4 regions of the Thermoanaerobacter uzonensis DSM 18761 genome follow, and region 3 is predicted to be linked to each of the others. Evidence: riboswitches for the same ligand, from Rfam matches in the RefSeq annotation. Region 3 holds a riboswitch; each other region holds the start of a gene.
What was found. Region 3 has a riboswitch for cyclic di-AMP ahead of BUB32_RS10300 (ABC transporter substrate-binding protein). Riboswitches for the same ligand answer to the same signal wherever they lie in the genome.

Region 1: another riboswitch for cyclic di-AMP. It lies ahead of BUB32_RS07815 (cell wall hydrolase); the one in region 3 lies ahead of BUB32_RS10300 (ABC transporter substrate-binding protein).
Region 2: another riboswitch for cyclic di-AMP. It lies ahead of BUB32_RS09615 (NAD/NADP-dependent octopine/nopaline dehydrogenase family protein); the one in region 3 lies ahead of BUB32_RS10300 (ABC transporter substrate-binding protein).
Region 4: another riboswitch for cyclic di-AMP. It lies ahead of BUB32_RS09395 (C40 family peptidase); the one in region 3 lies ahead of BUB32_RS10300 (ABC transporter substrate-binding protein).

What each region holds. Positions count from the first base shown of each region.
Region 1 is NZ_FQUR01000012.1:9,783-17,844, reverse strand. Features, by position in the region: gene BUB32_RS07835 (prephenate dehydrogenase) at 1-22, shown strand, start outside; gene aroA (3-phosphoshikimate 1-carboxyvinyltransferase) at 32-1,303, shown strand; gene BUB32_RS07825 (response regulator transcription factor) at 1,322-2,011, shown strand; gene BUB32_RS07820 (sensor histidine kinase) at 2,001-3,383, shown strand; cyclic di-AMP (ydaO/yuaA leader) riboswitch at 3,418-3,544, shown strand; gene BUB32_RS07815 (cell wall hydrolase) at 3,544-4,347, shown strand; gene BUB32_RS07810 (TMEM165/GDT1 family protein) at 4,401-4,961, opposite strand; partial or broken gene BUB32_RS13415 (SHOCT domain-containing protein) at 5,201-5,275, opposite strand; gene BUB32_RS12965 (hypothetical protein) at 5,471-5,617, shown strand; partial or broken gene BUB32_RS07805 (sensor histidine kinase) at 5,610-5,896, shown strand; gene BUB32_RS07800 (creatininase family protein) at 6,056-6,781, shown strand; gene BUB32_RS07795 (transcriptional regulator GutM) at 7,045-7,416, shown strand; gene srlA (PTS glucitol/sorbitol transporter subunit IIC) at 7,570-8,062, shown strand, end outside.
Region 2 is NZ_FQUR01000015.1:65,816-73,877, forward strand. Features, by position in the region: gene nadD (nicotinate-nucleotide adenylyltransferase) at 1-536, shown strand, start outside; gene yqeK (bis(5'-nucleosyl)-tetraphosphatase (symmetrical) YqeK) at 526-1,110, shown strand; gene BUB32_RS09600 (LCP family protein) at 1,107-2,297, shown strand; gene rsfS (ribosome silencing factor) at 2,314-2,667, shown strand; gene BUB32_RS09610 (helix-turn-helix transcriptional regulator) at 2,804-3,454, shown strand; cyclic di-AMP (ydaO/yuaA leader) riboswitch at 3,517-3,650, shown strand; gene BUB32_RS09615 (NAD/NADP-dependent octopine/nopaline dehydrogenase family protein) at 3,752-4,852, shown strand; gene BUB32_RS09620 (cobalamin-dependent protein) at 4,849-6,501, shown strand; gene asnB (asparagine synthase B) at 6,578-8,062, shown strand, end outside.
Region 3 is NZ_FQUR01000017.1:28,930-36,991, reverse strand. Features, by position in the region: gene BUB32_RS10320 (ATP-binding protein) at 1-486, shown strand, start outside; gene fsa (fructose-6-phosphate aldolase) at 606-1,256, shown strand; gene BUB32_RS10310 (ABC transporter substrate-binding protein) at 1,353-2,666, shown strand; gene BUB32_RS10305 (peptidoglycan D,D-transpeptidase FtsI family protein) at 2,683-4,290, opposite strand; cyclic di-AMP (ydaO/yuaA leader) riboswitch at 4,474-4,608, shown strand; gene BUB32_RS10300 (ABC transporter substrate-binding protein) at 4,692-6,248, shown strand; gene BUB32_RS10295 (ABC transporter permease) at 6,296-7,306, shown strand; gene BUB32_RS10290 (ABC transporter permease) at 7,318-8,062, shown strand, end outside.
Region 4 is NZ_FQUR01000015.1:27,003-35,064, forward strand. Features, by position in the region: gene polA (DNA polymerase I) at 1-798, shown strand, start outside; gene coaE (dephospho-CoA kinase) at 809-1,405, shown strand; gene BUB32_RS09370 (lytic transglycosylase domain-containing protein) at 1,429-1,989, shown strand; gene BUB32_RS09375 (nicotinate phosphoribosyltransferase) at 2,065-3,099, shown strand; gene BUB32_RS09380 (peptide ABC transporter substrate-binding protein) at 3,119-4,702, shown strand; tRNA gene BUB32_RS09390 (tRNA-Leu) at 5,385-5,469, shown strand; cyclic di-AMP (ydaO/yuaA leader) riboswitch at 5,627-5,759, shown strand; gene BUB32_RS09395 (C40 family peptidase) at 5,765-6,688, shown strand; gene typA (translational GTPase TypA) at 6,895-8,062, shown strand, end outside.

The sequences.
Region 1 (8,062 bases), on a different contig from region 3:
ATATCGAAACACTATAACTTGAGGTGTTGTTATGGATATTGAAGTTAAAAAGAAAAGATTTTTAAAAGGTATTATCTCAGTCCCTGGAGACAAGTCAATATCCCATAGGGCTGTAATGATTGGGTCAATTGCAGAAGGGATTACAGAAATTGAAAATTTTCTTTTAGGAGAAGATTGTATATCTACTATTAATTGTATGAAGAATTTGGGAGTTGACATTGAATTAAAAGAGACAAATGTTAAAGTTCATGGAAAAGGGCTTTATTTAAATAAAAGCGAAAAAATCCTTGATGTAGGAAATTCGGGTACTACCATTCGGCTTTTGATGGGTATTCTCGCTGGTCAAAAGTTTGAGACAACGCTTACAGGTGATGATTCTATAAAGAGACGCCCTATGGGAAGAGTGATAACTCCTCTTAGTATGATGGGAGCGGAAATAGTCGCGAAAGAAGGAAATTTTGTACCTCTTACGGTTTTTGGAAACAAACTTAAAGGCATATATTACAAAATGCCAATTGCCAGTGCACAGGTTAAGTCCAGCATAATGCTGGCAAGCCTTTACGCTGATGATAAAACGACTATTGAAGAGCCCTACCCTTCAAGGAATCACACGGAACTCATGTTTAGTTCTTTTGGTGCTAAAGTGGATGTAAATGGCACAAAAATAACTTGTTACCCTGGTTACAAATTACATGGGCAGAGAGTTATTGTACCAGGGGATATATCGTCAGCAGCATATTTTATTGTTGCTGCAACTCTCGTCCCAAATTCGGAGGTTACTATAAAAAATGTAAATGTAAATCTTACAAGAACTGGTATTATCGATGTGATAAAAGAGATGGGAGGAGACATTGTCTTAACAAATGAAAGAACTATAAACAATGAAAAAGTAGCGGATATAACAGTTAAGACTTCAAGGCTAAAAGGAATTGAAATTGGAGGAAGTCTTATTCCAAGGCTTATTGATGAAATTCCAGTAATAGCAGTTGCAGCAGTCTTCGCAGAAGGGAAAACAGTGATAAAAGATGCCGAGGAGTTAAAAGTAAAAGAAAGCAATAGAATAAATACAATCACTTCAGAATTAAAGAAAATGGGAGCAAAAATTTTTGAAACAGAAGATGGGATGATTATAGAAGGGACGGGTTTTTTAAGAGGAAATACAGTGGAAAGTTACAACGACCACAGGATTGCCATGTCTTTATGGGTTGCTGGACTTATAGCAGAAGGAGAAACTAAGATAAAAAATGCTGAATGTGTAAATATTTCATATCCAGATTTTTATAAAACCTTTGATATGCTATAATATCATTGGTGATGAATGATGAAAGAAAAGATACTTATCATAGAGGATGAAAAGCACATAGCCCGTTTTTTACAATTGGAGTTTGAACATGAAGGATATACTGTCACTGTGACTTACGATGGACCTTCTGGCTTAAAGGAGGCATTAGAAGGAGATTATGACCTTGTGCTTTTGGACATAATGCTTCCGGGAATTGATGGATTTGAAGTTTTAAAAAAAATAAGAGAACATTCTGACATACCTGTTATAATGCTTACTGCCAAGTACGAAGTAAAAGACAAAGTGGAAGGACTTGACATTGGAGCTGATGACTATGTGACAAAACCCTTTTCTATAGAAGAGCTTTTTGCAAGAGTGAGGGCTGCTTTGAGAAAGAAAAAGCCGCATCTTAAAAAAGATGTGTTAAGATATAGCGACATCACTATGGATTTGACAACTCATGAAGTAAGAAGAGCGGGTATAAAAATTGAACTTACAAAGAAAGAATTTGACCTTTTAGAGTTTTTAATTAAAAATGCGAATATAGCTTTGACAAGGGAAAAAATCCTTGAGTGCGTGTGGGGCTATGATTATTATGGAGATACTAACATAGTGGATGTATATATAAGGTATTTGAGGAGCAAAATTGACGACCCTTTTGACCTGAAGTTAATCCACACCATAAGAGGAGTGGGGTACACTTTGAAGGAGGATAAAGATGAAGATTAAGTTGTGGCCCCGCCGTATAACTTTAAGGATAGCTCTTCTTTATTCTGTAGTTTTTTCAGTAATACTGGTTGTGCTTAATGCTTCTGTGCTTTACGGCTTAAAATATTATTTAATATACCAAGCAATGGACCAAGTAACAAGCCAGGCAGAGGCTATAAAAAGTAAACTGGGGGAAATAAAAGGAGACGTCAAATTATCTGAAAAAGATTTGATTTTTTCAAGCATACCACATGAAAATATTTATACAAAAATATTTGATGAAAAAGGGAATGTCATTTATTCTTCTAAAAGATTAGAAAAAATTAATATTCCTCACGATGTAAATATAGATATTCCTATTAAAATTGACAAATATGATAAGGATTTGACTTACATCAATACCATTTTTAAAAGCGACGATAAAGTCTTCTACATCCAAGTGATAAAGGACATGGAAAATGAATATTTGTTTTTGAAACTACTTTTTATTTTGATGTTTTTTGCGGATGCGGCAGGAATTTTTGTGTCCTTTATTGCAGGATATTTCGTTACGAAGAAGGCTTTAAGACCTGTGGATTATATGACAAAAGAAGTAAGAGAGATAGATGCCTATGGGTTAAATAAAAGACTTAAAATATATGGAGAAGACGATGAACTTACAAGATTAGCAAAAACCTTTAATGACATGCTGGATAGGTTGGAAGATTCTTTTAAAAGGCAGAACATGTTTGTCTCAGATGCTTCTCACGAACTTAGAACCCCAATTTCTGTAATAAAAGGGTATATTGACATGTTGGATAGATGGGGAAAAGATGACAAGGCTGTATTGCAAGAGGCCATAGAGGCGATTAAAAAAGAGACGTTAGACATGGAACATCTCATCGAAAGACTCCTTCTGTTGGCAAAAGGAGACAATAAATCGATAAAGTTAAATAAGGAAGAGTTTAATTTAAAGGATGTAATAAAAGAAGTTGCAGAGGAAATAAAAATGTTAAATGAAAACAAAAATATAGTTGTGAAAGGGCAAAATGATATAAATATAACGGCTGACAAAAAACTCATTAAAGAGCTTATAAGGATATTTTTAGACAATGCAGCAAAATACACTTCTTCAGATGGCAATATAGAAATTGAAATGGGGAAAGATAATTCAAAAGCCTATATAAAAATTAAAGATGATGGCATAGGCATACCACAAGAAGATATTCCACATATTTTTGATAGGTTTTACAGGGTAGATAAAGCGAGAGCTAAAGAGACAGGTGGTGCAGGGTTGGGATTAGCTATTGCTAAATGGATTATCGAAGAACACAGAGGAAGTGTTATTGTAAAAAGTGAATTAGGGAAAGGCAGTGAATTTACCATAACATTACCTATCTTTCCACCAGTTTAATATGGACACAAGTTAAATATCCGGCTATAATTTAGTTAAAAATATGCCGAATCCCCGATAAGGGGTACGGGGGAACTAAATTGGGGTGAATCCACTTTTGTGGTAGGGTGTCCCTAACCCGAACCCGTCAACTAACCTCGGAGGCAAAAGGGGGAACAACATGTTTAATATTCGCATCAAGGTCAAACCTCTCATCGTATCAATTATAGCCGGATTGTTTATTTCCCAATCAGTATTTGCCGCAACTTACACAGTTAAACCCGGCGATACCTTATGGGGTATAAGTCAAAAATACGGAACTACCTATACTAAGCTGATGTCTTTAAACGGCCTTCAAAGTACAATAATATATCCAGGGCAAGTTTTACAAGTGCCGGGTAGTGATAACACATATGTTGTCCAAAAAGGTGACAGCTTGTACTTAATTGCTTTAAAATACGGCATTACTGTTGATATGCTCAAATCTGCAAACGGATACAAAAGCGACATAATATATCCTGGACAAGTCTTTATTATACCTCGTGATACTTCTTCTAATAGGACATATCAGGATGTCAGCAGAGGTTCTATTGAAAGGGGTGTAATACCCTACACAAAAGAGGAATTTGACCTCCTTGCGCGACTTGTTACCGCGGAAGCAGATGGAGAACCATACCAGGCTAAAGTAGCAGTTGCGGCCGTAGTAATAAACAGAGTTAAAAGTGGTATTTTCCCTAATACTATAAAAGACGTGATATATCAAGTCGATGCATACGGAAATTACCAATTTACTCCTGTGTTAAATGGGTGGATAAATAGACCTGCCTCAGCTGACGCTATAAGTGCAGCAAGAGATGCGTTAAGTGGTGTTGACCCAACAAACGGAGCATTGTATTATTTTGACCAAAGTTCTACTAATGCGTGGTTGTGGTCACTTCCTATAGCGGCAAGAATAGGCAATATGGTTTTCTGTTACGGCAGGTAAAACTTCCGATGAGAGGGCCAAAAACGGGTACAATTTAAGTACCCGTTTTTGGCTTAGAAAAACAATTTATACAAAGTAGAAAGGCCAAAGGCGATGAATATGAAAGAAGATAGATATTTTAAGTATTGAGAGGGAATTTTTTTATTGAAATAGATACCTACAATTATTCCTAATATATCTGCTAAAAATATCCCAAGCATAGTACCTATTAATATGTACAGAGGACTGTTGTATGATGCAGTCAAAGCTATAGCAGCCAATTGCGTTTTGTCTCCAAATTCTGATAGTACATATGTACTTATAATAGTTGCAACAGGACTGTATTTTGAATTTTTTATTTTTTCCTGTTTTGTTTCTTCCTCTATTAAAGTTGAAATTCCAAAAAACAAAAATAATAAAGCAGCTGAAAATTTTATATAAAAAATGGGAATGTATTCGGTGATATACGAACCAAATATCACAGCAATACCATTGTTTATCAAGGCTGCGATAAATATACTTATAAGAACAGTCCTTACTTTAAAAAGAGTAGCAAAGGCCATTGACATGAGCTGTGACTTATCTCCCATCTCAGAAGTAAAGATAAGGATAAATGATGTGACAAGTGCCTCCATTTTATTGCCTCCCCAACTATTATATTTCCTCTATAAATAAATTAAGACCTTTACATAATATGTAAAACATATTATGTAAAGGTCTCGTTCTTTAAGGTAAAGCCAGGGTTTCCCGATATGTTGACTTTACCACATATAAGCTATGCGAACTACTCCCCTCTACTCAATATATTGTAAAAAATTTATCATAAAATGTCAATAGGAGCAATGTAAACAGCAATAATGCCAAATTATTTAGCTTATTTTTTTAACATTTTAACTATTCCTGTATACTCGTCTGAAGTAATTTCACCGCGAGCGTACCTTAACTTGGCTTATGAAAATAGTTTGATAAACTTCTTTTAATATATTATACATCACAGTTCGCAAAAATCTAATCGCCTACTTTTGGAAATTATTTTAATTAAACTGTATTTATTTTCTCTTCATATTTTTTTCAAAAGTAAGTTTTAAAATAAAGTTGAAAGCAAGTTAACAATTTTTCGATAAATAGAAAGGAGTTGAAAAGTATGGGTTTTATATTAATCTTGGCAATTGGCTTTTATTTGTACAAAACAGGTGACCTGCAAAGAATGATTAATAATTTAAATGCAAACAAAGTGGATGAAGCAAAGAAAATACTTGATATACGCTTAGCCAAGGGAGAAATCAAATAAATATACTCCTGTAGGTGCAAAATAAAAATAGACTTTTATAAAGATGGCGATTATGCAGTATTTATTGTAGAAGATAATGGAATGGGCATATCAAAAGATGATATTCCTTTTATTTTTGAAAGGTTTTACAGAGGAGAAAAATCAAGAAATCGTGAAACAGGTGGAAGTGGAATAGGGCTTTCGATTGCAAAAGCCATAGTACTAGCCCATGGAGGCAAAATGAACGTTGAAAGCGAGATAAATAAAGGGAGTAAGTTTACTGTTAAAATTCTCCTATAAAAACTGGTTCATAAGTTTTTCATAATGGCGGTGTATAATTATTTTTGAAAGGAAGAAAGGAGGAAAAATATTATGATGAGAATGATGTAGGTATATTTAAATTTGATTTGAATTATGATACCCTTAATTTGTAATAATCAAAATAGGGAGAGGAGTTACATGTATTTAATAAACTATGCTTCTGATGACTTTCAAAAAAACTTGCAAAAATCAGATATAGTTATAATTCCTGTAGGCTCTGTTGAGGCTCATGGACATCACCTTCCTTTGGGAACTGATATTTTTTCGCCTAGACTTTTTTGTGAGATGATTGAAAGAAAAATTGGCGATTATGTGTGGATTGCACCTGAAATACCATATGGGCAAAGTTACGACTTATCTGTCTACCCTGGCACAATTCATGTGCCTTCAGAAGTATTAGCGGAGTACGTGTATGCAGTGGGTAAAAGCTTATATGAAAATGGACTTAAAAAACTTATTTTTTTAAACGGACATGGGGGAAACATAAATGCTCTCAATCTTGCCAGTGAAAAGCTAGTCCAGCTTGGAATGGTAGTTTTAACAATAAATTGGTGGCTGGACTTTACAAAGGAAATACTTACTATCACACAAGGTCAAGGCCATGCAGGAGAAGATGAAACATCTGCCATTTTATATTACGATGAAAGACTTGTTCAAATGGATAAAGCGACAAAAAATTTAAAAAAGCCTCTTTATAGGGTTTACTTTAAAGACAGAGGAAAAGTACTTTATGAAAATGCCATGTCTGGAGATGCTACTCTTGCAACAAAAGAAAAGGGTGAAAAAATTTTCGAATTATTGACAGATAAAATTATAAAGATAATCTTCGATATCCGTGAAGGAAAATATTTTGTAGAGGAATAAGGTATACGTAAAATAGTCCCAATACACAAAAAAAGGTGTGTATTGGGACTATTTTTATATCTATTTTTGATTGAAGATTATAAAAAAAGTTGCAACTCGAAAAATAATAATTAGCAAATGTTTAAAATCTAATTGTTAAATAAAAAACAATTTAAAGAAATATTTAAAATGTATTGACAATTTTAGAGCTCGTTTGATATAATGAAATAAACTGAACAAATGAAATTTAAAATATCAAATGTTCAATAAAGAGGTTGGTTGATATGGATTTCAAGAATATTCTTTTGGTAATAGGGATATTGTGGATTATTCAGAGTATATTTACTTATTTTCAAATAAAAAATTATCATGAAGTTAGTAATAAATTAGCCACTAAAGGGAAACTGGTCGTTGGTACTAAGAAAGGATATTTTTCCAGTGGAGCGATTCTAATAATGGCTGTTGATAGTAACTATAAAATAATAGATTGTATGGTTTTAAATGGAATAACAGTATTAGCTCGGTTTAGAAGACTTGAGGAATTAATTAACAAAAATCTTTTGGATGAAACTAATAAAATGTTGTTGAGTAACCCTATTAAACAAGCATATGAAAAAGCTATTGCAAATATTTCAATTCTCAATGAAAAGGATTAAGTTTAAATGGTGCTTTGTTAAAAATTATTTGTAAACAATTATTTTAATTATTGACACAAAAATAATGTTAGAAAGGAGGGATAAAGATTACAAAAAACCAGAAAAATAATATTATTATAAAAATTAACTAAGTGTAAAAAGGAGTGTTGAAAGATGAGTTATCTTGCTGATTTTGCACAAGCTTTTATAGGTGTGTTTCAAGAAGGAGGGAAAACATTTGTTGGACTGCTGACAGGTATAATACCTACTCTTGTTACTTTAATGACAGCGGTCAATGCTTTAATAATGTTTATTGGTGAAGAAAGAGTTAATAGCTGGGGAATGTCGTTGGGTAAGTATGCAATTCTAAGATATACTGTGATGCCAATAGTAGCAGTCTTTTTCTTAACTAATCCTATGGCGTATACTTTTGGTAGATTTTTACCTGAAAAATATAAACCTGCATTTTATGACGCTGCTGTTTCATTTGTACATCCTATTACAGGCTTGTTTCCACATGCTAATCCAGCAGAACTGTTTGTATACCTAGGAATAGCACATGGTGTTGAAAAATTGGGATTACCTATAGGAGGATTAGCAATAAGATATTTTTTAGTTGGTGTAATCGTTATTTTCATACGCGGTATTGTTACAGAAAAATTAACAC
Region 2 (8,062 bases), on a different contig from region 3:
TGGACAAGGTAATTTTTGTTCCAGCAGGTAACCCGCCTCATAAAGTAAAGCGAAAAGTGACAGATAAAAAACATCGTTATTTAATGACTATTCTTGCCACAATAACTAATCCTTTCTTTGAAGTATCGACGATTGAAATTGACAGAGAAGGGTATACTTATACTATTGACACTATCAAAGAGTTTAAAAAAATTTATGGGGAGAAAACTCAACTTTATTTTATAACAGGAGCGGATGCTGTTTTAGAGATTTTGACTTGGAAAAGTGCAGATGAGCTTTTAAAGATGTGTAATTTTGTTGCCGCAACTAGGCCAGGAGTTGAGGGTAATAGAATAGATGAAGAATTAGACAAAATTAGAAGACTTTATGGGAATGTCATTTACAAAGTGACTGTTCCTTCTTTGGCTATCTCCTCCACTGATATAAGGGAAAGAGTAGCAGGGGGACGGCCTATAAAGTATTTACTGCCGGAGTCTGTGGAAAGATATATTCAAAAGTACGGTTTGTACAAAGAGGATGACGAAAATGGGGTATGACACAGAACGTTTAAAAAGGAAATTAAGAAATTTGTTAGATGAAAAAAGGTATTTACACTCTATAGGTGTTATGGAAACCGCAATGCACCTTGCTAAAAAATATGGTGCTAATGTAGAAAAGGCACAAATTGCAGGTTTGTTGCACGATTGTGCAAAGAGCTATTCTGATGAAGAACTTTTAAAGTTTGCTCAAAGATATGGAATTGAAGTAGATGAAGTTTTAAAAAATGCACCTTTTCTTTTACACGGTCCTATAGGTGCACATTTGGTAGAAGAAATTTTTGGGATAAAAGATCAAGAAATAAAAAAGGCAATTGCTCTTCATACTACTGGTGATGTCAATATGAGCCTTTTGGATGAAATAGTATTTCTTGCAGATTATATAGAGCCTAATAGAGATTTTAAAGGAGTAGAGGAATTAAGGCGATTAGCTGAGGAAAATTTAGGCCTTGCTTTGTTAAAGTCTTTTGATAGTACGATTTGTTATGTTTTAGAGAGGAGACTACTTCTTTATGAGAAAACAGTAAAAGCTCGAAACTATATTCTTCTGAAACTTGGGAGTGGAGATAAATGAGAAAGGTAATAAAAATTGTATCTGTGTTATTATTGTTAATTTTATTGTCTGTAGGAGTAGGGGGGTATATTTATTTAAAGTCTCTGAATCCTTCAGATGCCTTTTTGATGAAAAAAAGCAGTGAAAACAAAAATTCAGAAACGATTCAGAAAATAAATATATTGGTTTTGGGAGTTGATGAAACATCACCAACAGATCCAAGGCGTTCTGATACTATGATATTATTATCTTATAATCCTAAAACTAATAAAGCTTATATCTTATCTATTCCAAGAGATACAATGATTAAACTTGACAAATATGGGACACAAAAGATAAACGCTGCTTATCCAATAGGTGGGCCTCAGTTGGCGATGGATACGGTGTCACAGCTTATTGGAGAACCTGTTGATTATTATGTAAAGATTGGATATGAAGGTTTTAAACAGTTAGTAGATGATTTAGGCGGAGTAGAGATGAACGTTCCTATGGACATGAATTATGATGACAATGCGGGAAATCTTCACATACATTTGAAAAAAGGTGTACAGCTTTTGGATGGAGAAAAGGCTTTACAGTTGGTGAGATTTAGACATGGGTATGCAGAACAAGATTTAGAAAGGGTCAAAGTACAAAGAGAATTTTTGTTAGCAATGTTTGAAAAAGCTAAAAACCCCAGTACTTTGTTAAAAATTCATCGTATATTAAAAACCATAAATCAATACGTAGAAACAAACATACCACCTGTTACTATGCTAAAGTATGCAGATTACCTTTTGAAACTTGACAAAGACAATATAAAAACAGCTACTTTGCCTGGTACTCCTCAGTACATTGATGGGATTGCTTATTATATTACAGATCCCCAAGAAGTAAGACAATTTATGGCGAATTTAGATGGCAATATAGATGATAAAACTAATGAGATGACAGTTAACAAAAATATAAAAATAGAGGTTTTAAATGGCGGTGGTGTACCAGGAGTAGCCGCAAAGACAGCTGATTTGTTAAAACAACAAGGGTATGATGTAGTGAAAATAGGGAATGTAATAGGTACCACTTACAACACTACTCAGATAATTAATAGGACTGATGATAAAAAAGTAGTAGAAGATTTGAAAAAAATTTTAAAAAATGCTATCGTAGTGGAAGATACAAATGGAGGCAGTAGTGTTGATATAACTATAATTTTGGGAAAAAATATATAAAGTGGAGGTTGATTTAGTGATAGACGTAAAAGATAAGGTATTTAAAATCTATAAAGTTTTAGAAGATAAGAAAGCTTCTGATATAAAGATTTTGTATATAGGAGACTTAACAATTGTTGCAGATTATTTTATTATTGCCACTGGCAATTCGGATACTCACGTTAAAGCATTGATAGACGAAATTGAAAAAAAACTTATGGAAGACGGCATTTTTGTTGGTCATATTGAAGGTTACAATTGGGGTAAGTGGGTTTTAATGGATTATGGTGATGTAATAGTTCACATATTTCAACAACCCGAAAGGGAATTTTATAATTTAGAAAGATTGTGGGCAGATGCAAAGGAAATAGTGCTTGACAACCTTGTTTGAGGCATGTATAATAACGTTAATAAATTTTTTATTAATATCTTATCTTTTGTGCGGATATTTTTATAGCCCTATCAGTAATTTTTCATTACCTCATTGAATATATTTAATATTGTATGATTAGGGGGATTTAAAGCCAATGAAGACACATCCTATCTTGAAGAGCATAATCCCTATGATGGAAGGAATAGCACATACGTTTGGAAAAAATTGTGAAGTAGCATTGCATGACTTTTCTTCTCCACAAAGTCCAATTATCGCAATTGTAAACGGGCATGTAACAGGAAGAGATGTAGGGAGCCCTTTACCTGAAACTATATCGAAAGTATTAAAATCTGATAACGTAGAAAATTTAACAAATTACAAAAATAAAGGCAAAGATGGAAAAATTTTAAAGTCATCTGCTCTTTTTATAAAAGATGAAAATGGTAAACCTGTTGGATGCCTTACCATCAATATTGATATTTCGGAATTTATAATGGTAAAAAATACTTTATCAGAGTTTTGTGATGTGACGGATACCAATGAAGAGGCTCGAGAGGCTTATACAGGTAGTGTTAGCGATGTGCTGGAAAGTATAGTAAACACAACGTTAGAAAATTACGGGAAACCTGTGAATTTCATGACAAAAGAAGAGAAGGTACAAGTGGTTAAGATGTTGGATGAAAAAGGGACTTTTTTGATAAGAGGTGCTGTGGATTACGTAGCAAAAATATTGTGTGTTTCCAGATATACTATATATAATTACTTAGATGAAATAAGGGTAGGAGAGGATTTTGGGAAATATTAGTATGTTTTCCTTTACAACTTTTTGATTTTATGATATAATAAAAATAAATTGAAAATTAAATAAAATGCTAAACGCTGAATTCGTAAAGAAGCGGGGGAACCACTTTCCGGGGTGAATCCATCTTTGTAATAAGATGGTAGGGTTATCTTTCGACCCGAATCCGTCAGCTAACCTCGTAAGCGTTGAAAGAGGAGGATGATAGCATTGGTGTCTTTTTGTGTCTTTTCAGACACCGAAGGTTAAAGCTATAGATTTTCCTCTATAGCTTTTTCATTTCTTTAAAAGGGGGTAGTCAAAATGAAGCAACTCTCTTTTGCAGTAATTGGAGCTGGGAATGGGGGTCAAGCGATATCCGGGCATCTCGCTTTAAAAGGTTATAAAGTTAATTTGTTCAATAGAACCTATCAAAAATTACTTCCTATTATAGAAAAAGGTGGAATTGAACTAGAAGGAGAAGTGGAAGGCTTTGGTAAGTTAAATGTGATAACTGATGACATGGAGAAAGCTATTAGAGATGTTGACATAATTTTAGTTGTAGTTCCTGCTTCTGCCCATTATAAAATTGCTGAAGAGATGCTGCCATATCTTAAGGATGGTCAAATAATTGTATTAAATCCTGGAAGAACTGGTGGTGCTTTAGAGCTTTATAATGTTATAAGAAAAAGAGGAGATTTAGATGTAGTTATTGCAGAAACAGATACTTTTATATATGCCTGCAGGTCTTCCATGGGAAAATCGAAAATATATAAGATAAAGGAAGTTGTATCTGTTGCTGCAATACCTAAAGATAGAACACAAATGGTGGTGGAAGCACTTAATACTGCCTTTTCTCAATTTATTCCAGCACAAAATGTTCTTGAAACGAGTTTTAACAATTTTGGAGCTGTTTTTCATCCTACACCCACTCTTTTGAATGCAGCGAGAATAGAAACTACTAAAGGTAATTTTGAATATTATCGTGAAGGTATTTCTCCTTCTGTTGCAAAGATATTGGAGAAAATAGACAATGAGAGAATGATGGTGGCAAAAACCCTGGGTGTAAACGCTATTTCAGCTAAAAGATGGCTAAAAGAAAGTTATAATACGGAAGGAGAAAATCTATATGAGGCAATTCAAAATACAAAAGCTTATGTTGGTTTATTAGCTCCTCAAACATTAGACTGTCGTTATATATTTGAAGACGTTCCTATGAGTTTGGTGCCTATGTCTTCTATAGGGAAAGAAATAGGCATTAAGACTCCAACTATTGATGCTGTTATACATCTTGCTTCAGTTATGCATGGAAAAGATTATTGGAAAATTGGAAGAACGGCTGAAAAGCTTGGCATACAAGGTATGACAGTTGAAGAAATTATAGAATTGGTGGAAGGAAAAAGAAAGGAGGTAACGACAGCATGAAAAAGTTAATTGTAGCGGCAGCGATAGGCAATTGCGTCCATGTAGCAGGTGTGTATAATTTTTTGAGATTTGCAGAACAGCAAGGTTATGAGACTGTATTTTTAGGCCCTGCAGTTCCTATTAAAAAATTGATTGAAGCTGTTAAAGAACATAAGCCAGAGATTGTAGGAGTAAGCTTTAGACTAACTCCGTCAGCTCTTGAAAAACTTTTAGAAGAACTTAAAAGAGAAATAGAATTTAACAATTTAAAAGATATAAAATGGGTGTTTGGTGGTACAGAACCTAATGCAGAAGTAGCGAGAAGGTCGGGAATATTTGCAGCAGTTTTTGATGGTAAAAATGGCGATGAAGCTACAATTAATTTTTTAAGAGGAGGAAGTACAAATCATAGACAGCGGGTTTTTGCTGATACACTAATAGGAAGAATAGAGGACAAATTCCCCTATCCTATCATAAGACACCACTTTGGGCTTCCTTCATTGGAAGATACTATAGAAGGTGTTAAGAAGATAGCAGAGGCAGAAATTTTAGATGTAATTTCTCTTGCCCCAGACCAAAATGCACAAGAACACTTCTTTGATAAAAAATATGACAAAGCTTTAGATGGAGCAGGCGGTGTCCCTATAAGAAAGGAAGAAGACTTATTAAGGATATATGAGGCTTCAAGAAGAGGTAATTATCCTCTTTTAAGGTGCTATAGTGGCACAAATGACGTATTTAAGATGGCAGAAATGCTTTTAAGAACGATCCACAATGCGTGGGCAGCAATACCACTTAGCTGGTACAATGTTCTCGATGGAAGAGGTCCAAGAGATGTTAATACTTCAATCAGAGAAAATCAACAATTGATGAAATGGCACGCCGAAAGGGGTGTACCAGTGGAGGTAAATGAGCCACACCATTGGAGCTTGAGGGATGCTCATGATGTAATTGGGGTAACAATGGCATATCTTGCGGCATATAATGCAAAGAAAATGGGTGTTAGAGACTATGTAGCTCAGTTTATGTTTAACGTGCCTGCTTCTATTTCACCAAAAATGGATTTGGCAAAGATGTTGGCTAAGATAGAGCTAATAGAAGAATTGCAAGATGAAAATTTCAGAGTTATAAGGCAAGCAAGAGCAGGACTTGCAAGTTTTCCAACTGACCTTTTAGAGGCTAAAGGCCAATTGGCTTCTAGTGCTTATCTCTCTATGGCTATAAGACCTCATATATATCACGTAGTGGGATATTGTGAAGCTCATCATGCTGCAACGCCAGAAGATATAATTGAAAGCGTTAAAATAGTAAAAGCCGTGATAAAAAACTCTATGTTTGGAATGCCTGATTTGACTCAGGATAAAGAAGTAATTCAAAGAAAAGAACAGTTAAAGAAAGAGACAAGGGTTTTATTGGAAGCGATAAAGAGCTTGGCACCTCACAGTCCTGATCCACTTTCTGATCCAGACGTATTAGCATTGGCTATAAAGATTGGTCTATTAGATGCACCTCATCTCAAAGGTAACAAATACGCTAAAGGAGCACTACAAACCAAAGTTATAGATGGGGCATGCTATGCTTATGACTATGAAAAACACAGAATAATACCTGAAAAAGAAAGGGTAGAAAAGATTTTACGTGAATATGGAAAATCAACTATAGAAGTGTGAAAATTCAGGAACGTAAGATCTTTTCTTACGTTCCTATTTAATTTGTTTTATATCTAAAAGGGAGGAATGATAGGAAATGTGTGGATTAGCAGGAATTATAGGAACTGGTGATAAGAGCAAAGTACAAAGGATGCTTGAGAAAATACGACATCGTGGCCCGGATGAGTCAGGTATTTTTGCAGACGAAAATATTACATTAGGCCATAATAGGTTGACAATAATTGACCTTTATCATGGACGGCAACCTATAAAAAACGAAGATGGCAGATATTGGCTTATTTATAATGGAGAAATTTACAATTACCAATTATTGCATAAAGAGTTAAAAAATCATATTTTCTACACAGATACTGATAGTGAAGTAATAGTTCATTTGTATGAAGAACTAGGTAAAAATTGTGTTAACTATATTGATGGAATGTTTGCTTTAGCTATTTATGACTCTGAAAAAAAGACCATATTTATTGCTCGCGATCCCTTAGGAATAAAGCCATTGTATTATGGTAAAACAAAAGAAGGCTATTTTGCCTTTGCTTCAGAGATCAAAGCACTTCAGGAAGTAACTGATGATATAAATGAATTTCCTAATGGATATATTTATACAACTGGAAACGGATTTGAGAGATATTATTCAATTCCGCAGGATCCGATGCATTTTGCAGATGTTGATAATATTATTAATGGATTAAGGCTTAGATTAGAGGATTCAGTAAGAAAAAGGTTGATTGCTGATGTGCCTGTTGGAGTATTTTTAAGTGGTGGATTGGATAGTAGCCTTATAGCAGCAATAGCAGCAAAATACAAAAATCCCCTTCACTCATTTGCAGTAGGTGTTGAAGGAAGTAATGACTTAAAGAATGCCAGAGTTGTTGCTGATTATGTAGGTACGATTCACCATGAATTTATTTATACAGAGGAGGACATAAAAAAAGTTTTGCCCAAAGTTATATATCATCTTGAATCCTGTGATCCAGCCTTAGTCAGAAGTGCTGTTGCAACATATTTTGTATCAAAACTTGCAAGCAATTACGTAAAAGTTATCCTTTCGGGAGAAGGTGCTGATGAGTTATTTAGCGGATACCATTACCTTAAAAATTATACAAATCCTTGGGAATTACAATCTGAATTAAAATATATAACTCGAAATTTGCATAATACAAATCTTCAAAGAGTTGACAGAATGACAATGGCACATTCCATTGAGGGACGTGTACCATTTTTAGATTTAGAAGTATTACGGTATGCATTTAAAATAATACCATCCTTTAAAATTAACGGCCGAGAAAAAACTGAAAAGTGGATACTTAGAAAGCTTGCAGAAAATTATTTACCAGAATCAATTGTATGGAGAAGAAAAGAAAAATTTTCAATAGGAACTGGTACATCTGAAATATTAAATAAAATAGCCGAATCAGAAATTAGTGATGCAGAGTACCTAAAAAATAGATTTCTACCTAACGGTTTTGAAATAAAGTCTAAAGAAGAGTTGTATTATTTTAAAATTTTAAAAAGATTTTTTAATGTTGATTCCTTTATAAAGGACATGGGAAGAAGTAGGAGT
Region 3 (8,062 bases):
AAAAATGATGTAGGTGATTTGTCATACATAATTGATATAATTAAAGACAGAGGAATGAAATTTATATTGTTTTTTGACGATTTATCTTTTGATGAAAGTGAAGTGCAGTATAAAGAACTTAAGTCGATATTAGAAGGTGGAGTAGAGGTCTTACCTTCAAACGTGGTAATTTATGCGACGTCAAATAGAAGGCATATTGTCACAGAGAATATAGAAGACAATGAACTTCATAATACAGATGCAAGAGAAGAGAAACTTTCTTTAAGTGATAGATTTGGAATAACTGTTACATTTGTTTCACCCAGCCAAGAAGAGTATTTAAAAATTGTTAAAGGATTAGCTCAAAAGCACAATATAGAAATAGAATGGAATTTTTTAAAAGAAAAAGCGTTGCAATGGGCTATATGGCATAATGGAAGGTCTCCAAGAAGTGCAAAACAATTTATAGACCATTTAAGGTATGAATTATCTAAGAATACTGTTTGAGTTTTTGAAGCTTGTTTTACAAATAAAATAAAATTGCATAACTATAAAGCATGGCTTTTAATTTTTGAAAATTAGATATATAATAAAGGTAAGTAAATTGATAACGGAGGGATGAAATAATGAAATTTTTTCTTGACACTGCAAATGTTGACGAAATAAGAGAAGCTAATGCATTAGGTGTAATAGCAGGTGTTACTACAAACCCATCTCTTATTGCTAAAGAAGGAAGAGATTTTATTGAGGTAGTAAAAGAAATTACTCAAATTGTAGATGGTCCTATAAGTGCAGAAGTTATAAGCGATGACCATGAGGGTATGATTAAGGAAGCAAGGGAATTGGCAAAGATACATAAAAATATAGTAATAAAAATTCCTATGACGGCTGAAGGTCTAAAAGCAGTAAATGTTCTTTCAAAAGAAGGGATTAAAACAAATGTGACGTTAATATTTACAGCAAATCAAGCATTACTTGCAGCTCGTGCAGGTGCGACATATGTAAGTCCTTTTGTAGGAAGGCTTGATGATATAAATACAGACGGGATGCAGATTATTGAGGATATTGTTACGATATTCAATAATTACGACATAGATACAGAAATAATAACTGCAAGTGTAAGACATCCTATACATGTTTTACAGGCAGCAAAACTAGGGGCACATATAGCGACAGTACCATATAAAGTGCTCATGCAGATGGTAAAACATCCGCTTACAGATGCGGGAATAGAAAGATTCAAAGAGGATTGGAGAAAAGCAGGGCTTAAAATATAAATTGATAAAAAAGCAGGGTAGAATTAGGAATTCTATCCTGCTTTTTAAGTTATTTAAGAGTAATTTTGAGAATATAGATAGTAAGAGGTGGTTAATGTGAGAAAGCCTTTTACTATTTTGTTATATTTGTTAGTGATATTTTTTCTTATATATTGGCCTTACTATATGAATCTTTATGAAAAAGAACAAATACAAGAAAAAAATCAGGTAGAAGAGGAGTTTAGAGGAATAATTACATTTTGGGATTTCCCTCATCCTTCAATTAAAGACCCAGGAGGATTTGAATTTATAAAAAAGAAAATAGAATTATTTCAGTACAAATACCCGGGTGTGGTAATAGATTTTGAGCCTCTTTCATACAAAGACGGATATGAAAAACTGATTAACTCTTCTAAAGATGGCTCTTTGCCAGATATTTTACCTGTTGGGGCAGACTTTTATTTTATTTCAAAGGATTATTTAAGTCCTATCAATAAATATGTAGATGAAGAGTTTAAGAAGCAATACAAGGAAGGCGTTATTGACGCTATAAGTTATAAAGGCAATATTTATGGAATGCCTTTAGGAATATATACTAATGTTCTTTTTTTAAATGTTGATATGTTTGCCGAAAAAGAAATTCAATTGCCTGAAAATGGGGAATGGAATTACGAAGAATTTGTTGATAGTATGACAAAACTCACTTACACTGAAGGAAAAAAGGATAAAAAATATTTTTATGGATTAGGTCTTTCTCTCGCGCCTGATAGCTATAATTTATGGGGATTTTTACTTTTAGATGGTGCGAGGGCTTTTGACAAAGAAAGGTATTCTTTTTTTGGCCCTCAAGCAGTTTCAGGGGTGCAAAAAGTTTTGGATTTATTCAATAAATATAAGGTGGTAAATCCTGTTTCACTTGAGGGAGACAGAGAAAAATTATGGCAAGACTTTATTACTACTAAAAACACTGCTGTTTTAGTAGAAGAAAGCTATAAAATAACACAGCTTAAAAATTTACAGTCAAAAGGAAAGCTGTTTGAGTTTGATGTAGCTATGTACCCTGAAGGTGAAAGTGGCATACCACTGACATTATCACCTAAAATATATGCCTATGGCATAAAGAAGGAAAAAGATGAAAAAAAGCTTGAGATGGAGTATAAATTTATAAAGTTTATTACAGAAGACCAACAAAAGGTGATTGAATTAGGTTATGTACCAGTTAAAAAAGACAAAATTATTGAAGACGATAAAATGAAAAGAATTGAATTAGCTATTAATTATACAAATATCATCCCACAATTTGGCGGATGGAGAAAAATAAACAACACAGTGATGGCAAAAATAAAAGAAGGAATAAAAAATAGCAAAAATGCCTTTGATATAATAGAGGAAATAAAAAATAGTGTAAGTCAGTTGGTGCAGTACAAATAACGGGTATTGTTATTTTTTACTTTTTTACTGTGTCATAATATCTAAGAGTATTTCCTAATATTTCCTGGGCTATTGGTGCGGCTACTTCTCCTCCCATATGACCATTTTGCGTTGGATTTTTAACAAGAACTAATACGGCAATTTTTGGGTTTTCAACTGGTGCAAATCCAGCAAATGATGCTACGTATTTTCCTGGAGCATAATTTTCCGTTGTACCTGTTTTTCCACCTACTGTATATCCAGGTACTTGTGCCGCTTGGCCGGTACCCTCTGTTACTGTTTTTTCAAGTATATACTTCATTGTATCGGAAGTTTTTTTAGAGATAACTTGTCTAACTATTTGAGGCTTATATTCTTTAATTATTTTATCGCCGTTTTCGATATATTTTATAATATGTGGAGCCATGAGGTTTCCACCGTTTATCACGGCAGAAAAAGCTGTAATCATTTGGATTGGAGTTACAGCGATTCCTTGGCCAAAGGACATAGTAGCAAGGTCTACAGGATATATCTTTGATTTTGGCAAAATCATTCCACTGGCTTCTCCAGGAAGCTCAATTCCTGTTGGAGTACCGAAACCAAAAGCTTGTATGTATTTATAAAAGGCATCGACACCTAATCGTTCTACTACCTGCATAAAAACTGTGTCACTAGATTTTTCTATAGCTTCTTCGAAGTTTATCTTACCTAATTTTGTCCAGCTATTAATTCTATGCCCTGATACAATATAATAACCGGGGTCATCAAATTGTTCATCAGGTGTTACTACCGCTGATTCTAAAGCAGCAGAAGCAGTAATTACTTTAAAGACGGAACCAGGCTCATAAATGCTAGAGACTGCCGGGTTTGACCAATAGTCTTGTGAGGATATTTTTTGAGGGTTATTAGGATCAAAATCAGGTATATTTGCCATTGCTAGGATTTCACCTGTTTTGGGATTCATGACTATTGCTGTTATACCATTTTCTGGTTTATATTTCTCATAAGCATTTTTTATAGCTTTTTCTGTATAACTTTGTATTACAGAATCAATTGTAAGGACAATATTATCACCATTTGTAGGTTTGTAAAGCTTGCTTGGGACTCCTACTTTTCTACCTTCTGCATCTACAAGAGAGATTTCACGACCAGGGATACCACTTAAATATTTATCTAAAGAATATTCAAGGCCATACAAGCCATTGCCATCAATTCCTGTGAATCCTAATACTTGTGATAGCATTTTACCGTTGGGATAGTTTCTCATAAAAGTATCTTCTATATATATCCCTGGTATGTTAAGACTTTTTATTTTGTTTATATTTTCTAAAGGAATGGACCTACCAAGTACAGCCCATTCAGAGTCTTTATTTGAAAGAATTTTATAAAGAGAGTCTTTGTCCATATTTAAGTATTTATAGAGTTCTTCTGAAACTTTTTGTGGGTTTTTTATAAATTTAGGGGCAGCAAACACATCTCCTGCTGGAACATTACAGGCTAGAATATTCCCATTTACATCATAAATATTGCCCCGTTGAGGCTTTAATATGATATCAGCAGTACTTTGTCTTTCGACTGCCATGGCAAGTTTTTCAGAGTTTATACTCTGTATCCATATAAGTCTCCCAATTAAAGCGAAGGTCATGATAAAGAAAAAGATAAGGACAATGAAAGTCCTTCTTTTCAAAGATTTTGTCACTTTTTTCTAACTCCTTTTTATTAAAGAATTAGGATAATAACTGATATAATTATACCATAAATTTTTTGAGATTGAGAATAAGCTAATTTGACTCACTGGCAAATTTATGGTACAATTTAATAAACAACTTAATCGTTATCGCTGAACCCGAAAAGGGGCGGGGGACCCACACTTTTGGGGCGAATCTCTTCCTACGGGAAGAGTAGGGTTACTCCTTCGACCCGAGCCCGTCAGCTAACCTCGCAAGCGTGGGAAGGAGAAATATCCAGGACCGCTGGATATTTCAGCGGCCTTTTTATATCCCCGTCCTTACCATAATTTTACATTTAAAGGGGGTATATTTTATTATGAAAAAAACTGCTATCCTTTTGGCACTTCTTTTATCGCTTTTGCTCGCTTTAGGGGGATGTACATCTTCTAAGAAAGTAACTTCAGAAAAAGATGGAGGAACCATTGTAATAGCTTTAAATAAAGATAGCATTGTAACATTGGATCCTGCTGATTACAGAGATAGAGAAACCGAAACAGTTTTAAGAAACATATTTGATGGATTAGTTACAAGGACATATGATGGAAAAGTAGTTCCAGAGATAGCAGAGTCCTGGGAGATAATATCACCTACTGAGTGGGAATTTAAAATAAGAAAAGGTGTAACTTTTCAAAATGGAGACCCTCTTACAGCAGACGATGTGGTATTTACATTTAATAGAATAATAAAAGAGGGGGGACTTGAAGGGAAAACTTCTCCAAGAAAAGGCTTAATGGGACCTGTGGAAGATGTTAAAAAGGTCGATGACTATACGGTTAGATTTATACTAAAAGAGCCTTTTCCAGTTTTACTCCAAGCATTAGTTCATCAGCAAATAATACCTAAAAAGTATTATGAAGAAGTGGGATACGAGGAATTTTTAAAACATCCTATAGGAGCAGGACCTTTTAAATATGTATCTGGAAAATTGGATGAGCAGATAGTTTTAGAAAGGTATGATGGATATTACGGCGGTTCTCCAGACATTCCCCCTGTTGGGCCACCAAGCTTAAAAAAAGTTATATTTAGGATGATACCAGAACCTTCTACTGCGATAGCTGCTTTAGAAAAAGGAGAAGTAAATATAGTCCAATACATACCGTCAGATATGATTGATAAATTAAAAAATAATAAAAATGTACAAGTAAAAGAAAATGAAGGAACAAGGGTATATATTCTTGAGATAAATAATAAAATGCCACCTTTTGATAATCCAAAAGTTAGGCAGGCTTTAAATTACGCAATAGATATGGATTCTATTGTAAAAGAAATCTATAGAGGTTATGGTGTAAGGCTGGCAGGTCCAATGCTACCATATGCCTTTGCTGCAAATACAGATTTAAAACCCTATGAGTACAATCCTGACAAGGCAAAAGAGCTTTTAAAAGAGGCTGGAGTTTCTGATTTGAAAGTTGTCATAGATACACAGCCTTTTAGGGAAGGGGAGGCTTTAGCTATAGCGAATATGCTTGAAAAAGTAGGTATAAAATCATCTGTCAGGACATGGGAATGGGGAGTTTTGCAGTCTGAAATACAAAAAGGTACCAGGCAGCTATACCTTACTGACTGGGGAAATGCATATCTTGACCCATTTGATTTCTTAAATCCAAAGCTCAAGACAGGTGAAAGAGGTAATTTTTCTTTTTACAGCAATAAAGAGGTTGATAAGCTCTTAGATGAAGCTGCAAAAGAAACCGACAATGCTAAAAGAAAAGAGCTTTATTACAAGGCTCAGGAGATAATATATGACGATGCTCCATGGGTATTTGGATATTCTCTGAAGACTGTAGAAGCAGCGACTAAAAATGTAGAAAATTGGCAACCAAGTATGGATGGCAGAGAAAATATGCACAGAGTAAAACTTTCTAATGAATAAAAAGGGGTAATACCCCTTTTTATTCTAAAATATAAGGGGGAATTTTTATGAGGGAAGTGAAGGTTTTAAAAAGAATATTATACACGATTCCGATTATGCTGGCTATAGCTATAACAGTGTTTATTTTTATGAGATTTACTCCAGGAGACCCCGTTGATATAATGATGGGAAAAGAGAGTATGGTATCACAGCAGGATATAGAACTATTAAAAGAGGAGTTTAACCTTGACAAGCCTATATATACTCAGCTTTACATTTTTCTTATAGATTTTTTAAAAGGAGATCTAGGAAAATCTATAACTAAAAATGTCCCAGTAATAAACCTTATTAAACAGACCCTACCTGCTACAATTGAGCTTGCATTGGCAGCATTGGTTCTTGGTGTGTTAATAGGTATTTCTATAGGAATTATATCTGCTGTCAAACAAAATTCCTGGGTTGATAGAACTATGATGGCAGTATCTTTTACGGGTATTTCAATGCCATCTTTCTGGTTAGGTTTAATACTTATTTTAATTTTTTCTGCCAACTTAAATTTGTTACCAAGTCAAGGTAGAATAAATTTTTTAATTTCCATTCCTAAAGTAACTGGTTTTTATACGATTGATTCACTTCTTGCTGGAAATTGGGAAGCTTTTGTAAGTAGTATAAGGCACCTTTTTTTACCAGCCCTTACTTTATCGGCACCTTTAGCGGCTGTTTTGGCAAGGGTTATGAGGTCTAGCATGTTGGAGGTTTTAAGAAATGATTATGTAGTCTTTGCAAGGGCCAAGGGTGTTCCTGAAAAACTGGTGATACTTAAACATGCTGTTAGAAATGCCTTAATTCCAACAGTTACAGTATTAGGTATGGAGGTGGGTGCACTTTTGGGAGGCAATATGATAGTTGAAAATGTATTTGGATGGCCGGGGATAGGTAGACTTGTGGTTAAAGCGATATTTGACAGAGATTATCCTTTGGTCCAGGGAGTAGTGATGTTTTATGCTTTCACATTTGTTATGGCAAATCTTTTAGTAGATATACTCTATACTTATCTAGATCCCAAGATTGAGCTGTAGGAGGTGTTTTTATGACTATAAAAAATGGGATAGTACCTACAGACTATTATAACCTATTGTACAAAAAACCAAATTTAATTACTAATATTTTAAGTATTCTTGGAAAGTTTAAAAAGCATCCAACAGCTTTTGTAGGAATGCTTATAATTATAGCATATATCTTAATGGCTATATTTGCACCTTTTATTTCACCATACAATATTAAATACTCAGACCTTTCAGAAAGACTAATGCCACCTGTATGGAATGGAGGGACATGGTCACATCCTTTAGGTACTGATCAAATAGGGAGAGACTTGCTCACTCAGATCATATATGGTTCTAGAATATCAATAATGATAGGTTTTTTGACTGTTTTAATTTCAGCATTGATTGGAACAATTTTAGGAGCAATTGCAGGATATTATAAAGGAACTATCGACACAATACTTTCACGTTTCGCTGATTTTTTGCTTTCTTTTCCTTTCTTAATATTTGCAGTTGGAGTAATGGCAGTTTTAGGGCCCGGATTCTGGAATTTGATTTTGGCTTTGACATTTAAAAGCTGGGTGGAATTTTTCAGGCTGGTAAGAGGTGAAGTCTTGGAGGAGAAGAATAAAGAATATGTAGAAGCTGCTCAGGCCTTAGGAAGAAGCAGCAGTGCTATAATCATATCAGAAATCCTGCCAAATATATTCCAATCTATATTTGTTCTTTCAACACTTAGAATAGGATACATGATAATAATGGAAGCATCATTAAGTTATTTAGGGTTAG
Region 4 (8,062 bases), on a different contig from region 3:
GCTACAGGCAGAATAAGCAGTACCGAGCCGAATCTACAAAATATACCTATAAGAGAAGAGTTTGGCAGACAAATTAGAAGAGCTTTTATTCCGCGGACTAAAGATGGGTATATTGTCTCAGCTGATTATTCTCAGATTGAACTAAGGGTTTTAGCACATGTTTCGGGGGATGAGAAGCTAATAGAATCTTTTATGAATAACGAAGATATACATTTAAGGACAGCTTCGGAGGTTTTTAAAGTCCCAATGGAGGAAGTTACACCAGAAATGAGAAGAGCAGCAAAAGCCGTAAACTTTGGCATAATATATGGCATTAGCGATTATGGGCTTTCTCGAGACCTTAAAATATCAAGAAAAGAGGCAAAAGAATACATAAATAACTATTTTGAAAAATATAAAGGAGTAAAAGAGTACATTGAAAAAATAGTGCGATTTGCAAAAGAAAATGGCTATGTGACTACAATAATGAACAGAAGAAGATATATTCCTGAGATAAACTCAAAAAATTTTACTCAAAGGTCGCAGGGTGAGAGGTTAGCAATGAATGCTCCAATACAGGGAAGTGCGGCTGATATAATAAAAATGGCAATGGTTAAGGTATACAACGATTTAAAAAAATTAAACCTTAAGTCTAAGCTTATATTACAAGTTCATGACGAGCTTGTAGTGGATACTTATAAAGATGAAGTAGAAATCGTAAAAAAGATACTCAAAAATAATATGGAAAATGTAGTACAATTAAAAGTTCCTCTTGTAGTGGAAATTGGAGTAGGGCCCAATTGGTTTTTAGCCAAGTGAGGTGTACAAAATGCAAGTAATTGGACTTACTGGCGGTATTGCATCAGGAAAAAGCACTGTTTCTAAGCTTTTAAAGAAGATGGGTGCTATGGTTATTGATGCAGATATTGTATCGAGAGAAATAATGGTAAAAGGAACAGAAGCATATAATAAAATTGTAGAATATTTTGGAAAAGAGATTTTAAAGGAAGACGGAGAAATTGACAGAAAAAAATTGGGTAATATTGTGTTTGCTGACAGAAGGAAGCTTAAAAAATTAAATGAAATTACTCATCCTATAATAATAGAGCGGATAAAAGAAAAAATAGAAGAAGAAAGAAAAAAAAATCAGCAAAAGGCAATTGTATTAGATGCAGCTCTTTTAATTGAAATGAAACTTTATAAAATGGTAGATGAGGTTTGGCTAGTAGTAGTAGATTCAAAAACTCAAATAAAGAGGATTATGGAAAGGGATAAGCTTTCTTATAAAGACGCAATAAACCGGATAAAAAGTCAAATGCCTTTGGATGAAAAGATGAAGTACGCAGATTTTATAATAAACAATAGCAAAGATTTTAAAGCTATGGAAAAACAAGTTACACTATTTTGGGGAAGATTTGTAACATAAATCATAATATCGGAGGAGTTATTTTGAGGAAAAAAGTTGCGGTAATATTTTTGATATTAGTAGGTCTTTTATTTACTTACGAGTTAAATACTCATTATTTTTTAAAAAAAATTTATCCTCTTAAATACCAGAATTATGTAGTTTATTACGCAAAAGAGTATGACGTAGACCCATATCTTATTTTTGCTGTAATAAAAGTAGAAAGTAATTTTAAAAGTGAGGCAATTTCTAGCAAAAATGCTATAGGATTAATGCAAATTTTACCAGATACTGGAAGATGGATTGCTAAAAAAGCAGATATAAAAAACTACAACGATGATATGCTTTTTGAGCCTAAATACAATATTCAGATGGGGACATGGTATTTAAGCTATCTTCTTAAAACTTTTAATGGAAATATACAGTTAGCTATAGCAGCTTATAACGGAGGTAGTGGAAATGTAGATGCATGGCTTAAGGATAAGAGATTTTCCAAAGATGGGAAACAGCTACATACTGTTCCTTATCCTGAGACAAATAGATATATAAAAAAAGTGTTAGCAGTTTATCAGATATATAAATTTATATATGAAACTAAAAGTTGATATGAATATACAAAAAAAGTTGAAAAATTGGTATAATAGTATCGTTAAAAAAGAAAATAAAAAGGGAGGACACAAATGAAACTATTAAAGTATTTAGAAGACTTAAATGAAGTAAAAATCGAAAAAGATAGGGAGTTTTTCTCAGCTACTCATGAAGAAATAAAAAATGCATGGACTACAGATGTGTATTTTTTAAGAACCCAGGATATTTTATCATATCTTGGTGTACAAGATAAAATAGTCACAGCAGAGATATTTCCAAGAAAAAGAGGAGTTTTTGCAGGGTTACCAGAAGTAATGAGTTTACTTAAAGACAAAAATGTGGAAGTATGGTCTTTGGAAGAAGGAGACACTTTTGAAGCTAAAGATACAGTAATGAGGATAAAAGGGCCTTATAGTGAATTTGGAATTTATGAGACGGCAATACTAGGAATTCTTGCAAGTTCTTCTGGTTGGGCAACAGCAGCAAGAGAGCTTAAAGAAGTTGCAAAAGACAAACCAATACTATGTTTTGGAGCGAGACATGTACATCCAGCTGTGGCACCTGTGATGGAAAGGGCGGCACTCGTTGGAGGGGCAGATGATGCGAGTTGTGTTTTAGGGGCAAAATTAATGGGGAAAGACCCTAGAGGGACAGTGCCTCATGCTGCATTTTTGATTGCAGGAGATACATTAGAAGTGGCAAAAGCTTACAGAGATATAACTCCACCTGATGAGAAGATAACCATTTTAGTTGATACTTTTAAAGACGAAGTGGAAGAGGCGTTGAGGGTTGCTGAATTTTTAGGGGATAGGTTATACGGAATAAGACTTGATACTCCATCAGAAAGAGGAGGAGTTACACCTAGTTTAGTGTATGAACTAAGGCAGAGATTAAATCAAAAAGGATTTACAAATGTAAAAATTATAGTTTCTGGAGGTTTGAATCCGGAAAGAATTGCAGAACTTTCTGAAAGTGGGGCAGATGCTTTTGGAGTAGGAAGTTACATATCTGATGCTCAGCCTATTGACATGACAATGGATATAAAAGAAGTAGAAGGAGTACCTATTGCTAAAAGAGGGAGAATTCCTGGTATTATAGAAAATAAAAAGCTGAAAAAGATAAAATAGTTTTCGGAGATGATAGTTAATGAGAAAATTTATTATATTATCTTTCATTTTGATGTTTATTTTTACAGGATGCAAAACAACTCCACAAAATATGGTAAATTTCCCGCAAACCTCTGAGGATAAAACTGATATTGAAAAAGAAAAGCCTGCAGAGGGTGGCACTTTAAGAATAAATATCACTTCTTTTGATACATTAAATCCTTTTTTAAATGACAATGAACGAGTAAGACAAATGTTGAATTTGTCATTAGAAGGATTAGTTACCTTGGATAAAACTTTAAAGCCTGTTCCTCAATTAGCAGAAAATTGGGAAATAAGTGGACTTAATATAAAATTTTATTTAAAAAAGAATGTTAAATGGCAGGATGGAGTAAGTTTTACGGCTAATGATGTAAAATTTACTTTTGATTCTTTTAAAAGTAATGATGTAAAAAGCCCTTATAAGGACATTCTCATTAACTATCTCTCCTCTTATAAGACAAACGGGGATTATGAATTTGAAATTATTCTAAATAAACCTGTTGCGAACCCAATAGCTTTGTTTACTTTTCCTATTCTAGCAGAGCATCAATATAAAGGTAAGGAAGATATTTTAAATAAAGATATTGTACCTATTGGTACAGGGCCATATAAGATATCTTCTTACAGCGTTGGCAGAGAAGTTATTTTTGAAAGAAATCCTTATTATAGAGGCGACAAACCTTATATAGATAGTATAGTATTTAAAATTGTGCCTAATGAAAATGCTATGATAACATCTTTTCAAAGCAAAGAAGCAGATTTTACTTTTTTAAATGACATAGACTGGGATAAGTATAAAGAACTTTCAAATGTAAATATTTACAAATATGTTATGCAAGATTATGTATTTATGGCTCCTAATTATCAAAATCCAGCTTTGAAAGATTCAAATGTCAGGAAAGCAATGTGCTATGGAATAGATGTTGACAAAATTTTAAAAGAAGTATATTTTAGTCATGGGTTAAAGTCATGTATTCCGGTCCGTCCTGATTCATGGCTTTATAGCAATAAAATAGTATCTCATAGTTACGATATAAAAGAGGCAAATAAAATATTAGAGGAAAGTGGTTGGAATTTAGTTAAAGGGATAAGAAGCAATGGAACTTATCAGCTCAAATTTGATTTGCTGGTAAATGCAAATAATCCATATTTGATTAAAGTTGCTCAAATTATAAAGAATAATTTAAAAGATGTAGGAATTGAAATAAACATTGTACCAAAAGATTGGGACAATTTACTAAGTTCTGTATATTCAGGTAAATTTGATTTGGCGTTAATGGAGTGGAATTTAAGTTATAATCAAGATATGTCTACAATGTTTATGACAAAAGGCAAAGACAATTTTATGGGTTATAGTAATTCTAAAGTTGATGAAATATATAGTAGAATTTTTTATGATTCACAAGAGAATTCTTTAAAAACAGATTATCAAGCTTTGGAAGAAGTTTTTTTAGAGGAACAACCCATAATTGGCCTTTTCTATATTGAAGGAGCAGTTATGGCATATGACAATGTAAAAGTTGTGGGCCCTACTGGATTTAATGTTTTTAACAATATAGAAAAATGGTATATAAAAAAGTAGTGTAAAGTTATCCTAGAATTTAAAGAAAAACAAGCATACCGTAAAAACTTTGATTTAAGATATTTCAAGGGTTGTACTGAAAATTATCCTACAGTATCTTGACACCATCCTTAACAGAATAATAGTTGACAAAAATAAAGAAAGGAAGATTGTTAATGAAAAAAGAAAATGTAAAGTTTAAGATTGTTTTTATACTGCTAATATATACTTATTTAATTGTAAGTAACATATTACTTCAAAAGATGAACCGTATTTCGGAAATTACATATAACCAAATAATACTTATATGGAGCAATCTAATTTTTTATTTTGTTTTAGGGATATTATTAACTATTCCCTTTTTTTTGAGTGAAGCTAAGAAAAAAGGTAAATGGGGGATAAATTATAAATATTTATTAACTTTTATTTTACCTTTAGTTATCATAGTTTTTCCCTATTTTTACCCTGTTTCGTTAGATTTCTTCTATCTAGTATATATATCAGAGCATATCATTAATGCACTGGCTGTTGTATCAGGGTATTCGTTAATTTTCATAATTAATAAGAAAGACTAAGAAATAAATTAGTAGAATACTTTTAATATGACAATATCACAAAATAATAACACAGGACTAAAAATAGGTATTGACACTGACCTAAAAAGATTATATAATTCATAGTGTGACGAAATTAAATAAAGCATGCGGTGGTGGCGGAACTGGCAGACGCGTACGTTTGAGGGGCGTATGGGGTTTCCCGTGTGGGTTCAAGTCCCACCCTCCGCACCATAAAAGAGAAAGAGGCGTTAAGCCTTTTATTTTTTTGTCACACAAATTATTAATTTTTTATAAAATATATTAAAAAAAGATTAAAAAGTTTAAGAAAATGTAATGTAAACATTGACTTTGACTATGTAATATGATAAGATAAGACAAAAGGACAAAATATGCAATCTTGCCGAATCCGAAAGGTACGGAGGAACCGCTTTTTGGGGTTAATCTGTAGCTTTAAGCTGCAGTAGGGATACCTTCTGTCCCGCACCCGACAGCTAACTCCGGAGGCAATAAAGGAAGGAGATTTGCAGTGGATCAGCGAATAGGAAAGATGATTTTTGGAATTTCTGTGTTTGGCGCGACGCTGATAGGTAGTTCTTTTTTGAACCCGGCGTTTGCGGAAGTATTAGGAATTGGAAAGGTGACAGGCAATTATGTAAATGTGCGAACTCAAGGAAGCTTATCAGGAAATATTATTACTCGCTTAAATTGGAATGACACAGTGACGGTGTTAGATAAGCAAAACGGGTGGTACAAGATAAAGCTTTTTGATGGAAGAGAAGGATGGATTTTTGGTGAATATTTATCTGTAAGAAATCCTTCTAATGTCTCAAGAGGAGATTCGGAAAGATCAGCAAGTGTTGGTATAGTGACAGGTAGTTATGTTAATGTGAGAAGTGAAGCGGGTTTATCGGGTAGAATTATAACACAGCTTAACAAAAATACTACAGTGACTGTATTAGATAATCAAAATGGGTGGTACAAGATAAAGCTTTCTGATGGAAGAGAAGGATGGATTTACGGAGAATATTTAGCAGTAAGAAGCTCATCGAATGTTTCAAGAGGCGAAGTAGATAGAAGTTTGGCAGATAAGTTAATAGATTTTGCTAAATCTTTTGTTGGAACTCCTTATGTCTATGGAGGTTCAACTCCAAAAGGATTTGATTGTTCCGGCTTTGTTTACTATGTATTTAGGAATTTTGGCTTTGCTTTGCCAAGAACTGCAGATGAGCAAGCTACAGTAGGAGAAAAGGTTAGTTATGACAGTTTAGTTCCAGGAGATTTAGTGTTTTTTAAGACGCTGGGAAGCAGTGTTATAAATCATGTAGGAATATACATAGGCAATGGGGAATTTATAAATAGTTCTTCAGGTAGGGGAATGGTTATGATAAGTCCCTTATATGAAGGATATTATAGGGATCATTACGTTACTGCGAGACGTATTATAAAATAGGGTCAACTATTAGTGTTGGCCCGGTGGAATATTTAAGGGACGATGTAAGGATTTTTTTAAAAATTTTATTAATCTCATGGGATTTTGTAAGCAAACGGAGAGTGCTCGTAGAGAGTGCTCTTTTTTATATTGACTATTTTTATTCCTTGAGATATTATATAATACTGTATACGCGATATAGCCTATTTTATGGAAGGAGATACCTTATGAAATTTGTAAGAGAAGATGTAAGAAATATAGCCATTATTGCTCATGTTGATCATGGAAAAACTACTTTGGTTGATGCCATGCTTAAACAAAGCGGTATTTTTAGGGAAAATGAAAAAGTTGAGGAAAGAATCTTGGATTTTAATGATTTGGAAAGAGAAAGAGGCATAACAATTCTTGCTAAAAATACCGCTATACGATATAAAGATGTGAAAATAAATATAGTTGATACACCAGGACATGCAGATTTTAGCGGTGAAGTAGAGCGAGTATTAAAAATGGTAGATGGGGTACTTTTGCTGGTGGATTCTTTTGAAGGACCTATGCCGCAGACCCGTTTTGTGTTAAGTAAAGCGTTGGAACTGGATCTAAAACCTATAGTTGTTATAAATAAAATTGATAGACCTGATGCAAGACCGGAAGAGGTTATTGACGAAGTTTTAGATTTATTTATTGAATTAGGAGCAAATGATGACCAAATTGATTTCCCTGTTGTCTACACATCTGCAAAAGAAGGTATAGCAAAATTAAGTTTAGAAGAAGAGTCTCATGACTTGAGACCTCTTTTTGATACAATTTTAGACTATATTCCTGCACCAATGGGAGATATTGAGGCACCATTGCAACTTATAGTGACTACTTTAGATTATGATGATTACATTGGGAGAATTGCCATTGGAAAAGTAGTTAGAGGAAAAATAATTTCAGGGGAAGAAGCGTCTATATGTAAAAGAGATGGGTCAATACAAAAAGTTCACATAAATAATCTATATCAGTTTGAAGGATTAAAAAGAGTGCAAGTAGAAGAAGCAAGCTTGGGAGATATTGTGGCGGTTTCTGGCATAAGCGATATTGAGATTGGAGAGACCATTGCAGATAAGGATAATCCTGAAGCGGTAGACTTTGTTCGAATAGAAGAGCCTACAGTTTCTATGACTTTTAGTGTAAATACCAGTCCTTTTGCTGGAACTGAGGGTAAATACGTTACTTCAAGACATTTAAGAGAAAGGCTTTTTAAAGAGCTAGAGACAAACGTCGCGTTACGAGTTGAAGAAACAGATTCTACTGATTCTTTTAAGGTGTCTGGAAGAGGAGAGCTGCATCTTTCTATTTCAATTGAGACTATGAGACGGGAAGGGTATGAATTGCAGGTTTCTAAACCTACGG